DNA from 4 places in the Citrobacter sp. Igbk 17 genome. Region 1 is predicted to be linked to each of the others. Evidence: predicted binding sites of a transcription regulator. Region 1 holds the regulator's gene; each other region holds the start of a gene.
The links. Region 1 encodes CRP, which controls carbon source genes, mostly activating them, when cyclic AMP is high. Its sites were predicted from a motif close to ATGTGANNNNNNTCACAT; they were not measured.
Positions count from the first base shown of each region.

Region 2: a site for CRP is predicted at 1,786-1,803, ahead of garD (galactarate dehydratase). Genes of this name have one in related genera too.
Region 3: a site for CRP is predicted at 1,692-1,709, ahead of NNO08_RS03765 (YfcZ/YiiS family protein). Genes of this name have one in related genera too.
Region 4: a site for CRP is predicted at 1,328-1,345, ahead of idnD (L-idonate 5-dehydrogenase). Genes of this name have one in related genera too.

Region 1 is NZ_JANEWI010000051.1:11,438-14,638, reverse strand. It holds gene NNO08_RS21245 (phosphoribulokinase) at 1-380, shown strand, start outside; gene NNO08_RS21240 (OsmC family protein) at 479-883, opposite strand; gene crp (cAMP-activated global transcriptional regulator CRP) at 1,192-1,824, shown strand; gene NNO08_RS21230 (YccS/YhfK family putative transporter) at 1,876-3,201, shown strand, end outside.
Region 2 is NZ_JANEWI010000005.1:49,894-53,094, forward strand. It holds gene garL (2-dehydro-3-deoxyglucarate aldolase) at 1-162, opposite strand, end outside; gene garP (galactarate/glucarate/glycerate transporter GarP) at 178-1,512, opposite strand; gene garD (galactarate dehydratase) at 1,926-3,201, shown strand, end outside.
Region 3 is NZ_JANEWI010000004.1:75,319-78,519, reverse strand. It holds gene mlaA (phospholipid-binding lipoprotein MlaA) at 1-50, shown strand, start outside; gene fadL (long-chain fatty acid transporter FadL) at 111-1,442, opposite strand; gene NNO08_RS03765 (YfcZ/YiiS family protein) at 1,814-2,098, shown strand; gene fadI (acetyl-CoA C-acyltransferase FadI) at 2,275-3,201, shown strand, end outside.
Region 4 is NZ_JANEWI010000007.1:140,044-143,244, reverse strand. It holds gene ahr (NADPH-dependent aldehyde reductase Ahr) at 1-637, shown strand, start outside; gene idnK (gluconokinase) at 668-1,189, opposite strand; gene idnD (L-idonate 5-dehydrogenase) at 1,407-2,450, shown strand; gene idnO (gluconate 5-dehydrogenase) at 2,462-3,201, shown strand, end outside.

The sequences.
Region 1 (3,201 bases):
AACTCACCCGCGATACCAGCGAACGCGGGCATTCACGTGAAGCGGTAATGGACTCGGTCGTTCGTTCAATGGACGATTATATCAATTACATTACGCCGCAGTTTTCCCGCACGCATATTAACTTCCAGCGAGTGCCCACCGTCGACACCTCCAACCCCTTTGCGGCAAAGAGTATTCCGTCACTGGATGAGAGCTTTGTAGTGATTCATTTTCGTAATCTGGAAGGCATCGATTATCCCTGGCTGCTGGCTATGCTGCAGGGTTCATTCATTTCCCATATCAATACATTAGTCGTGCCGGGCGGCAAGATGGGGCTGGCGATGGAATTGATCATGCTGCCATTGGTGCAGAGGCTGATGGAAGGTAAAAAGATAGAGTGATGTATGGGATGTGCCCGATGGCGCTACGCTTATCGGGCCTACGAGTCGGTATCGTTATGTAGGCCGGATAAGGCTACGCCGCCATCCGGCATCATATGTTAAGCAGCAATCACTTCGTAGGAATGGGTGATATTCACCGCTTTTTCCAGCATCAACGCCACGGAGCAATATTTCTCAGCAGAAAGATCAACCGCCCGAGACACAGACGCATCTTTCAGGTCGCGCCCCGTCACGATGAAATGCAGATTGATGTGGGTAAACAGACGCGGTGCTTCTTCACGGCGCTCAGAGGTGAGCTTCACTTCGCAGTTGGTGACATCCTGGCGTCCCTTTTGCAGAATGGACACGACATCAATGGCGCTACACCCCCCTGCCGCCATTAATACCATCTCCATCGGGCTCGGCGCTTTATCACCAGAGTTACCGTCCATCAAAATTTGGTGGCCTGAGGCGGACTCACCGAGGAAGGTTAACCCCTCAACCCACTTTACACGCGCTTGCATATTTCGTAACTCCAATGTTTCAATTTTCCTGACAGATTACGCGTACATAACAATTCTCGCAATGGAAGGCGACCTGCGTCATGCTGAAGCGAGACACCAGGAGACACACGGCGAAAGCTATGCTAAAACAGTCGGGATGCTACAGTAATACATTGACGTACTGCATGTATGCAGAGGACATCACATTACAGGCTGCAATCTATTTTTAGCAGCCCCCTTCCCAGGTAGCGGGAAGCACATTTTTGCAACCCCAGAGACAGCGTCGTGTTCTGGCTCTGGAGACAGCTTATAACAGAGGATAACCGCGCATGGTGCTTGGCAAACCGCAAACAGACCCGACTCTCGAATGGTTCTTGTCTCATTGCCATATTCATAAGTACCCATCGAAGAGCACGCTGATTCACCAGGGTGAAAAAGCGGAAACGTTGTATTACATCGTTAAAGGCTCAGTGGCAGTGCTGATCAAAGATGAAGAAGGGAAAGAAATGATCCTCTCTTATCTGAATCAGGGCGATTTTATTGGTGAATTAGGCCTCTTCGAAGAAGGCCAGGAACGTAGCGCCTGGGTACGTGCCAAAACCGCATGTGAAGTCGCTGAAATTTCCTACAAAAAATTTCGCCAATTAATCCAGGTCAACCCAGATATTCTGATGCGCCTGTCTTCTCAGATGGCTCGTCGTCTGCAGGTAACGTCTGAAAAAGTGGGCAACCTTGCCTTCCTCGACGTAACCGGTCGTATCGCCCAGACTCTGCTGAATCTGGCGAAACAGCCTGACGCGATGACCCACCCGGATGGCATGCAGATTAAAATCACCCGTCAGGAAATTGGCCAGATCGTTGGCTGTTCCCGTGAAACCGTTGGTCGTATCCTGAAGATGCTGGAAGATCAGAACCTGATCTCCGCACATGGTAAGACCATCGTCGTCTACGGCACGCGTTAATCCCATCGACATGGCGTGTTACGTAGTAATGCGCCATTTTTGTTTGCTCCGATGTGGCGAAGACTGATTTATCACCCCGAGATCAACTACGCACTACGACAGACGCTGGTGCTATGTTTACCTGTGGCTGTCGGTCTTATCATTGGTCAGCTTCATCTGGGACTGTTGTTCTCCCTCGTCCCTGCCTGTTGCAATATTGCGGGTCTTGATACCCCACATAAGCGCTTTTTCAAACGCTTAGTGATTGGCGCGTCGCTGTTTGCCGGCTGCAGCCTGATAATGCAGTTACTGCTGGCACAGACTATACCGCTGCCGCTGATCCTCACCGGCCTGACGCTGATTCTCGGTGTGACTGCTGAGCTAAGCCCGTTGCATGCACGACTTCTGCCCGCCTCACTGATCGCGGCGATTTTCACACTGAGTCTGGCCGGGAACATGCCCGTCTGGGAGCCATTGCTGATCTACGCGCTGGGGACAGTATGGTACGGCCTGTTTAACTGGTTCTGGTTCTGGATGTGGCGTGAACAACCGCTGCGCGAATCACTCAGTTTGTTGTACCGCGAATTAGCCGATTACTGTGAGGCTAAATACAGCATGTTGACCCAGCATGCCGATCCCGAAAAAGCGCTACCCCCCCTGCTGGTCCGTCAACAGAAAGCCGTGGATCTGATTACCCAGTGCTACCAGCAAATGCACATGCTGTCGGCACATCACAATAATGAATACAAACGCTTGCTACGTGTTTTCCAGGAAGCGCTGGATTTACAGGAGCATATTTCCGTTAGCCTGCACCAGCCCGAAGAAGTGCAAAAGCTGGTCGAGCGTAGTCATGCTGAACAGGTGATTCGCTGGAATGCTCGCACCGTTGCGGAACGTCTACGCGTACTGGCCGATGACATTTTGTATCACCGCTTACCGACGCGTTTTTCGATGGAAAAGCAGATCGGCACCCTGGAGAAGATTGCCCGGCAGCACCCGGATAATCCGGTGGGACAATTTTGCTACTGGCATTTCAGCCGCATTGCCCGCGTGCTGCGTACCCAACGCCCACTGTATGCCCGGGATTTGATGGCTGATAAACAGCGTCGATTACCGTTAATTCCTGCACTGAAAAACTATTTGTCGTTGAAATCTCCGGCGCTGCGTAACGCCGGACGCATCAGCGTCATGTTGAGTATCGCAAGCCTAATGGGTAGCGCTTTACACCTGCCAAAACCTTACTGGATCCTGATGACGATACTGTTCGTCACGCAAAATGGCTACGGCGCAACCCGGGTGCGTATTTTACACCGCTCGGTGGGCACGCTTGTCGGACTGGTCATTGCCGGCGTCACGTTGCACTTTCATATTCCTGAGGGTTTTACGCTGGCAGCTATG
Region 2 (3,201 bases), on a different contig from region 1:
ATCGTTCGGTGCATGCTCACCATCCAGCACCAGCCAGTCAAAGCCTGCCAGGCCTAATACCTCGGTACTGATTGGATTGGCCAGCGCGGACCAGCAGCCAATCTGCACCTGATGCGCCGCGAGGGCCGCTTTAAATTTGTTCGGGAATATCGTGTTATTCATCGCCTATACCTTTGTTTATTTCTGCAATTCCATACGTTTAATGTCACCGACAATAAACAGGTAGCAAACCATCGCCATCAGCGCCGAGCATCCTACAAACATCAGCGCAGCATTAAATGAGTGCAGCTCGCTCACCAGGTAACCAATCACCAGCGGGGTTACGATGGACGCGACGTTGCCAAATACGTTAAATACACCACCACACAGACCGACTATTTCTTTCGGTGCAGTATCGGAAATCACCGGCCAGCCCAGCGCGCCGAAGCCTTTTCCGAAAAACGCCAGCGCCATCAACGCCACCACCAGAGTGGTATTATCGGTGTAGTTACACAGAATGATGGTCGACGCGAGCAGCATCCCGAGCACAATTGGCAGCTTACGCGCCAGAGTAATACTGGAGCCGCGTTTAATCAGATAATCGGAGAACACCCCACCCAACACGCCACCGGCAAATCCGCACAGCGCAGGAATAGAAGCCACCAGACCAACCTTGAGGATCGACATGCCTTTTTCTTGCACCAGATAGATCGGGAACCAGGTCAGAAAGAACCAGGTGATGGTATTGATAAAATACTGTCCGAAGAACACACCCAACATCATGCGATTAGTCAGCAACTGCTTGATATAATGCAGCTTAGGACCACCAGATGCCGCATCGCCCGGCTTCTTGTGATCCATATCGACCACCGCGCCGTTGTCAGAGATAAACTTCAGTTCTTCTTGCGACATACGCGGATGCTCGGTCGGGTTATGGATCAATTTCACCCACAGCCCGGTCAGCACAAAGCCGATCGCCCCCATCACGGTAAAGACATGTTCCCAGCCCCAGGCAAAAGTTAACCACCCCAACAGCGGGGAAAATAACGCCAGGGAGAAGTACTGCGCGGAGTTAAAAATTGCCGATGCCGTGCCGCGCTCTTTCGTGGGGAACCAGGCGGCCACAATACGTGCGTTAGCCGGGAAAGACGGCGCTTCAGAGAAGCCCAGCATGAAACGCATGATGAACATTGAAATACCCGCCCAGGCCAGCGGAAACATATCCACGAATCCCTGCAGGAAGGTAAACAGCGACCAGAAAAACAGGCTGTAAGTGTAGACTTTCTTCGAGCCGAACTTGTCGAGCAGCCATCCGCCGGGGATTTGCATCAGCAAATAAGCCCAGCCAAAAGCCGAAAAAATGTAACCCATTGATATGGCGCTAAGCTGTAGCTCTTTCGCCACTTCCGTACCGGCAATAGACAACGTCGCACGGTCCGCATAGTTAACGGCCGTAACAATAAAGATTATCAGCAATATTAAATAACGAGTGTGCGTGCCTTTCTTTTTCTCTACAACCGTATCCAGTATCATACTATTTACCTCGGGTTACCTCAGGCACATGTCTTTTATTATTATTTGGCAGGCATTTTAATAATTAATTACCGCCAATAAAAATACGCAATAATTTATCAGGTGCTATGAAACCGTGATTTAGTATAATCAGCGTGACAAGGTTAATCATTGTGCAAATGCTCACTAAAGAAAAGTCATTAGAATATTCTCTTGGGCGGATGCACATAAGCATGGGCGCTAATGCACACATTTACGTATTGCCACCTCTGGCGGCGTGGTGTACCTGAGTTTAAGTGATCATGGTCACATTCTCAGGTTTAATCTCCTGACATTCTTATTTCACAATACCAAGTCTTTATTGCTTTTAATTAGATTAAACATATCAACACCCATACAATTATTATCACCACCTGGCTGGAGAATACTGGACAATGGCCGACATCGAAATTAGACAAGAATCGCCAACGGCGTTTTATATTAAAGTACACGACACAGATAATGTGGCGATTATTGTCAATGACAATGGTCTGAAAGCCGGGACACGTTTTCCGGATGGACTGACGCTGATAGAGCATATCCCCCAGGGCCATAAAGTGGCACTAACAGATATTCCTGCTCACGGCGAAATTGTCCGCTATGGTGAAGTAATAGGTTTCGCCGTTCGCGATATCCCACGCGGCAGCTGGATCGATGAATCTATGGTTGAACTGCCAAAAGCGCCGCCACTGGAAACATTGCCGCTGGCAACCAAAGTTCCGCAACCGCTGCCGCCGCTGGAGGGGTATACCTTCGAAGGATACCGCAATGCTGACGGCAGCGTCGGCACCAAGAATCTGCTCGGCATCTCCACCAGCGTGCACTGCGTGGCGGGCGTGGTGGATTATGTCGTGAAAATCATTGAGCGCGATCTGCTGCCCAACTATCCGAACGTCGACGGCGTGGTGGGGCTCAATCACTTGTACGGCTGCGGCGTGGCTATCAATGCCCCAGCCGCCATCGTGCCGATTCGTACAATCCACAATATTGCGCTGAACCCAAACTTCGGCGGTGAAGTAATGGTCATCGGCCTTGGCTGCGAAAAACTCCAGCCCGAGCGCCTGCTGGAAGGGACGCACGATGTGAATAGTATTCCGGTAGACAGCGCCAGTATCGTCAGTCTGCAGGATGAAAAACACGTTGGTTTTAAATCCATGGTAGAAGATATTTTGCAGGTAGCCGAGCGCCATCTGGCAAAGCTCAATCAGCGCCAGCGCGAAACCTGTCCGGCTTCTGAGCTGGTAGTCGGCATGCAATGCGGCGGAAGCGATGCGTTTTCTGGCGTAACGGCCAACCCGGCAGTCGGTTATGCCTCCGACCTGTTAGTTCGCTGCGGTGCGACCGTGATGTTCTCGGAAGTGACCGAAGTGCGAGATGCCATCCACCTTCTGACCCCGCGGGCAATTAACGAAGAGGTGGGCAAACGCCTGCTCGAAGAAATGGCCTGGTACGACAACTATCTCGATATGGGGAAAACGGACCGCAGCGCTAACCCCTCTCCGGGCAACAAGAAAGGCGGTCTGGCAAACGTGGTGGAAAAAGCGCTGGGCTCCATTGCCAAGTCTGGCAAGAGCGCGATTGTCGAAGTGTTGTCGCCGGGTCAGCGTCCAACCAGGCGTGGCCTGATTTACGCCGCAACTCCCGCCAGTGATTTTGTTTGCGGTACGCAGC
Region 3 (3,201 bases), on a different contig from region 1:
CGAACGCAAAAGATATTCAGGATGAGTTAAAAGAGATCGATTCTGAGTAAGGAATTGAGGCAAATAAAAAGGTGAGCTAAAAAGCTCACCTTTTTTACGTCTGATGAAAATCAGAATGCGTAGTTCAGGTTCATACCGTACAGCCAGGCTTTCCCTTCTGATTCGAAGGAGTACGGGCCTTCTTCGAATTTCACTTTCTGACCGTGCATATAAGAAATGCCGACATCCAATGAAGCATCTTTATTAAACGCATAGGTGGTACCCGCACTCAGCCAGAAGCGGTCCTGATCCGGAATAGAGATGGAACGGCGGTTAGCTGGAACTGGGCTATCATCGAAGGCGATACCGGTACGGAATGTCCAGGTATCATCGTAGTAATAGGTAGTACCCAGCGCGATACGGTAAGAATCTTTGAAACCTTCTTCTTTATAGAACAGAGTCTGGCCGTTGCTGCCTTTTGCTTTAAGCTCCTGGAACTGACTCCAACTGGTATATGCCATGCTGTAGTGAACCGCCCACTGTGGCGCAACGCGGTTATAACCTGAGAACTCCCACATTTCTGGCAGGTTCAGATCAAGTGAACCGTCGATTGTGTTGCCGTTAGTGCCAGCAGGCAGGCTCGCGAACACCGGGCGCAACTGCGCGGGAATACGGTCCATTGATGGCAGGCTGCTGCGGTAATCACCGTCGAAGTCAACTTTTACTTCCGAACGGTAGGTGAAACCGTAACGGTTGTCTTTATCCACTTCATAAAGAATACCGGCGTTCCAGCCGAAGCCCCATTCGTCACCCTTCAGGCGCGCAATCTGGGTATCTGCCGGGTATTGTGCGGCCAGTGCGGGAGGAACCCGGCCACCAGAGCCTGCAACGATTTGCTGCGGCAGATCGCCTGCATAACGCTCAAGCTTCGCTTTGGCATAGACGGCGTTAAAACCGAGGCCGAAGCTAAAATGATTATTCAGACGGTAGGCGCCGCTCAGGTTTAAGTTGAGCGTTTCCAGGTCGGTTTTTCCGCCCATCGAGCCGGCTGCATAATTATTGTTAAACTCCGTTGCCAGACCATAGTTAGAGGTAACTGACGCCCCCCAACCAAATTGATCGTTAATTGGGGCAACAAAGTGCACGTTCGGTATCCAGGCGGTTGGGGCGATATTATCCTGGCTGGCGTCGTTACCAATACGTGAGCGTCCGGAAATATCGACATCCGGGTCAACGAAAATCGCACCAGCAGAGAAAGTAGGGCGATCAAACATCATGATCAGCGCGGGGTTACGACTGGCGTTACCTGCATCATCTGCAATAGCGCCTTCACCCGAATATGCCCGGCCAAGGCCAGAGGAAGAAAATTCGTTTAGCTGAAAGCCTGCAGACCAGGCCTGTGTGGAGATAATTGCCACTGCGACTGCGAGAGCAGACTTTGTAAACAGGGTTTTCTGGCTCATGACCATAACCTCATAGATTTATTTTTATACAAACTATGTTACATGCCGTAACAGGAGCGCGAAGTGTAGGGTCTGAGGTACCACATAGAAATCAGACCAGTGGCGAGAGTATAGGTCGGACCAGCCAGAATGTTGCAAGTATGTTTATAAATATTTTCAATTCTGATCTAAGAAACGCGATCCAGCTGGCAAAATTGCGGGTGCGCGCACTCACCTGTTTGGGCGATTTTTGTTTTAGATCATTTTTAAGTGTGATTTCTGTCACTTATCTCATTTCGCACAATTAACGACTGGAGAGGCGAATAATGGGAGCGTAAAATGTCCCTATCGTTTATCTGGCACCTCGGGTGCGAATACAGAGGAAATCTACAATGAGTAAATGCAGTGCTGATGAAACCCCGGTTTGCTGCTGTATGGATGTTGGCACCATCATGGACAACTCCGATTGCACCGCTTCCTACAGCCGCGTGTTCGCGAATCGCGCAGAGGCAGAAGAAACGCTGGCCGCTCTGACTGAGAAGGCACGCAGCGTGGAATCTGAACCTTGCAAAATCACCTCGACTTTCACTGAAGAGTCTGAGGGTGTGCGTCTGGATATCGACTTTGTTTTTGCCTGTGAAGCTGAAACGCTAATTTTCCAGCTGGGCTTGCGTTAATCCCTTCTGCTAATGCCCTTGTCACCTGGTGGCAAGGGCATTTTCGTAACAGTCAGTGACTATTCACTGTGTCATAGCTCTCACTTTCTTTTCTCCCCGCTTGGCTAAATGTAAAAAATTGGTTAAGACTGTGATCAGGTCAGACCACTTGTTTTTATTTTTTACAGGGGAGTGTTATGAGTCAGGCTTTACCGCTGGTTACCCGCCAGGGCGACCGTATCGCCATCGTGAGCGGATTGCGTACGCCATTTGCCCGTCAGGCTACCGCGTTTCATGGCATTCCCGCCGTTGATTTGGGAAAAATGGTTGTTAGTGAATTGCTGGCCCGCAGCGAAATACCCGCTGACGTGATTGAACAGCTGGTTTTTGGCCAGGTGGTTCAAATGCCAGAAGCCCCCAATATTGCCCGGGAAATCGTTCTGGGAACCGGGATGAATGTGCATACGGATGCTTACAGCGTAAGCCGGGCTTGTGCAACCAGCTTTCAGGCCGTGGCGAATGTTGCAGAAAGCCTGATGGCCGGTACTATTCGTGCTGGGATTGCCGGCGGCGCAGATTCCTCTTCCGTTCTGCCTATTGGCGTCAGCAAAAAGCTGGCGCGAGTACTGGTGGATGTCAATAAAGCCCGCACAACCGGACAACGTCTGAAGCTCTTCTCCCGATTGCGCTTGCGCGATTTGATGCCTGTGCCACCGGCTGTTGCTGAATATTCCACCGGTTTACGCATGGGGGATACCGCCGAGCAAATGGCCAAAACCTATGGTATTACCCGAGAGCAGCAGGACGCGCTGGCGCACCGTTCTCATCAGCGCGCGGCTCAGGCATGGTCTGAAGGAAAACTTGCGGATGAGGTGATGACAACCTACGCGCCCCCCTTTAAAGATCCTTTTTCAGAAGATAACAATATTCGCGGTAACTCGACGATGGCGGATTACGCCCGGTTGCGTCCGGCATTTGACAGAAAACACGGTACCGTTACGGCGGCCAACAGCACGCCGTTAACAGATGGTGCTGCGGCCGTGATTGTGATGACGGAATCGCGTGCGAAAGAGTTAGGGCTGGTACCGCTGGGATATCTGCGTAGTTTTGCCTTTACCGCCATT
Region 4 (3,201 bases), on a different contig from region 1:
ACGGGCCGACTGGCAGTGGGTGATCCCGTTGCCGGAGAGTATCGATCTGGCGGCAGCCGGTCCCTTGTTGTGCGGCGGCATCACGGTGTTCAAACCGCTGCTGATGCACCATATCACCGCCACCAGCCGCGTTGGGGTGATCGGCATCGGCGGCCTGGGGCATATCGCCATTAAGCTGTTACACGCGATGGGTTGTGAAATCACCGCGTTCAGTTCCAACCCGGCAAAAGAGCAGGAAGTGCTGGCGATGGGAGCGGATAAGGTGGTCAACAGCCGCGATCCGGATGCGCTGAAAGCGCTGGCGGGGCAGTTCGATCTCATTATTAATACGGTTAATGTCGATCTTGACTGGCAACCCTATTTTGAAGCGCTGGCCTACGGCGGTAACTTCCATACCGTCGGCGCGGTGCTGAAGCCGCTGCCGGTGCCGGCATTCACCTTAATTGCCGGCGATCGCAGCATCTCCGGTTCGGCGACCGGCACACCGTTCGAACTACGCAAACTGATGAAGTTTGCCGGGCGCAGCAAGGTGTCGCCCACCACCGAGCTGTACCCAATGTCGCAAATTAACGACGCTATCCAGCACGTACGTGACGGCAAAGCCCGCTACCGCGTGGTGCTGAAAGCCGACTTCTGATGCCAGGCTCAGTCCCGCAAGGGGCTGAGCCTATTGCCCGTTACGAAACGCGAGCACCGCCTGGCGGCACTGTTCCGTCACATGCTCGATGTCGTGGTTCACATCGATGCGGGCAATATCGCGTTCATCCTCCTGCGGACACTCCAGCGCGTCAAATTGACTTTTTAACAAGCCCACCGGCATAAAATGCCCTGCCCGACGCTGCATACGCGCCAGAATGGTCTCGTAGTCGCCGTCCAGCCACAGAAAATGCACATTCGGACTGCCCTGACGCAATATATCGCGGTACTGTTTTTTTAATGACGAACAGACAATAAACCCGGTCTCATTCTTTTTATATAAACTGTATGAGGCATCATTTAATCGCGCTAACCACGGCAGTCGGTCTTCATCGGTTAATGGAATGCCTTCAGACATTTTATCAATATTTTTAGCGGGATGGAGATCGTCACCATCAATGAATTTTGCCGATAATACTGCGGCAATTTTACTGCCAATTAAAGATTTACCGCTACCTGAAACACCCATCAAAATATAACTTTCCCCGGCCATCGAAAAAACTCCAGATTCATATTCCATGGCGCGATACTACGCTTTCTACATTGGGGATTTCACGCTTTTTCAGCGCTGCTGATGAGAATTACAAGGCGCATCACGTTATGCGTAACATTGTAGTGTAACAATTTTCCAGCGTGATCTGCATCACAAATAATAACACTCAAAACCGTTTAAATGCTGCCGAGGTTACTACCTGACCAGTGAGGCATTTATGCAAGTCAAAACCCAATCCTGCGTTGTCGCGGGTAAGAAAACTGTTGCCATAACCGACCAAAATATTGAATGGGATAATAAAGGAACATTAGTACAAATTACCCGCGGCGGTATTTGTGGTTCCGATTTACATTATTATCAGGAAGGGAAAGTCGGTAATTTTACCGTTAAAGCGCCGATGATTTTAGGCCATGAAGTTATTGGTAAAGTGGTGCACAGCGATTCAAAAGAATTACATGAAGGTCAGTCGGTGGCGATTAATCCGTCGAAACCGTGTGGCCACTGTAAATACTGTTTGCAGCACGAAGAAAACCAGTGCACGGAAATGCGTTTTTTTGGCAGCGCCATGTATTTCCCCCATGTCGACGGCGGCTTTACCCGGTTTAAAACCGTCGATACCGCGCAGTGTATCCCGTACCCGCAAGAGGCCGATGAAAAAGTGATGGCCTTTGCCGAACCGCTGGCGGTCGCGATCCACGCCGCGCATGAAGCGGGCGACCTGCAGGGTAAACGCGTGTTTATCTCCGGCGTGGGGCCGATTGGCTGCCTGATTGTCAGCGCGGTGAAAACGCTCGGCGCGTCAGAGATTGTCTGTGCTGATATCAGCCCACGCTCGCTGTCGCTTGCCCAGCAGATGGGTGCCGACACGCTGATTAACCCGCAGCAGGACTCACTCGATGAGTGGAAAAAAGAAAAAGGCTACTTCGACGTCAGCTTCGAAGTCTCCGGTCATCCGTCCTCAATTACCACCTGCCTGGAAGTCACCCGCGCGAAAGGCGTGATGGTGCAGGTTGGCATGGGCGGCGCGGTACCGGACTTCCCGATGATGATGCTGATCGGCAAAGAGATCGCGCTCAAAGGCTCATTCCGCTTTACCACTGAGTTCAACACCGCAGTGTCGTGGCTGGCGAATAACGTTATCGATCCGCTGCCGTTACTCAGCGCCGAATACCCGTTTACCGAGCTTGAACAGGCGCTGATCTTCGCCGGGGATAAAACCCAGGCGGCGAAAGTCCAGCTCGTTTTTGCAGAAACAAAATAAGGAATAACATGATGAACGATCTTTTTTCACTGGACGGCAAAAACATTCTGATCACCGGTTCGGCTCAGGGTATTGGTTATTTACTGGCGACCGGGTTGGGTAAATATGGCGCTCAGATTATCGTCAATGATATTACGCCAGAGCGTGCTGAAGCCGCCGTCGCCAAACTGCAGCAGGAAGGGATTCGTGCCGTTGCTGCACCTTTTAATGTTACGCATAAACAAGATATCGATGCCGCCATTGACCATATCGAAAAAGACATCGGCCAAATTGATGTGCTGGTGAATAACGCGGGTATTCAGCGCCGCCATCCGTTTACCGAGTTCCCGGAACAGGACTGGAACGATGTAATTGCTGTTAACCAGACGGCGGTTTTCCTGGTCTCGCAGGCAGTCACGCGTCGCATGGTGGAACGTCAGGCCGGGAAGGTCATCAACATCTGCTCCATGCAGAGCGAACTGGGCCGCGATACCATCACGCCGTACGCCGCCTCAAAAGGCGCAGTGAAAATGCTCACCCGTGGGATGTGCGTAGAACTGGCACGCCACAATATCCAGGTCAACGGTATCGCGCCGGGCTACTTCAAAACCGAAATGACCAAAGCGCTGGTCGAAGATGAAGCCTTCACCTCCTGGCTGTGCAAACGTACGCCAGCTGCACGCTGGGGCGATCCGCAGGAGCTGATTGGCGCAGCGGTATTCCTCTCGTCCAAAGCTTCTGATTTTGTTAACGGGCACCTGCTGTTTGTCGA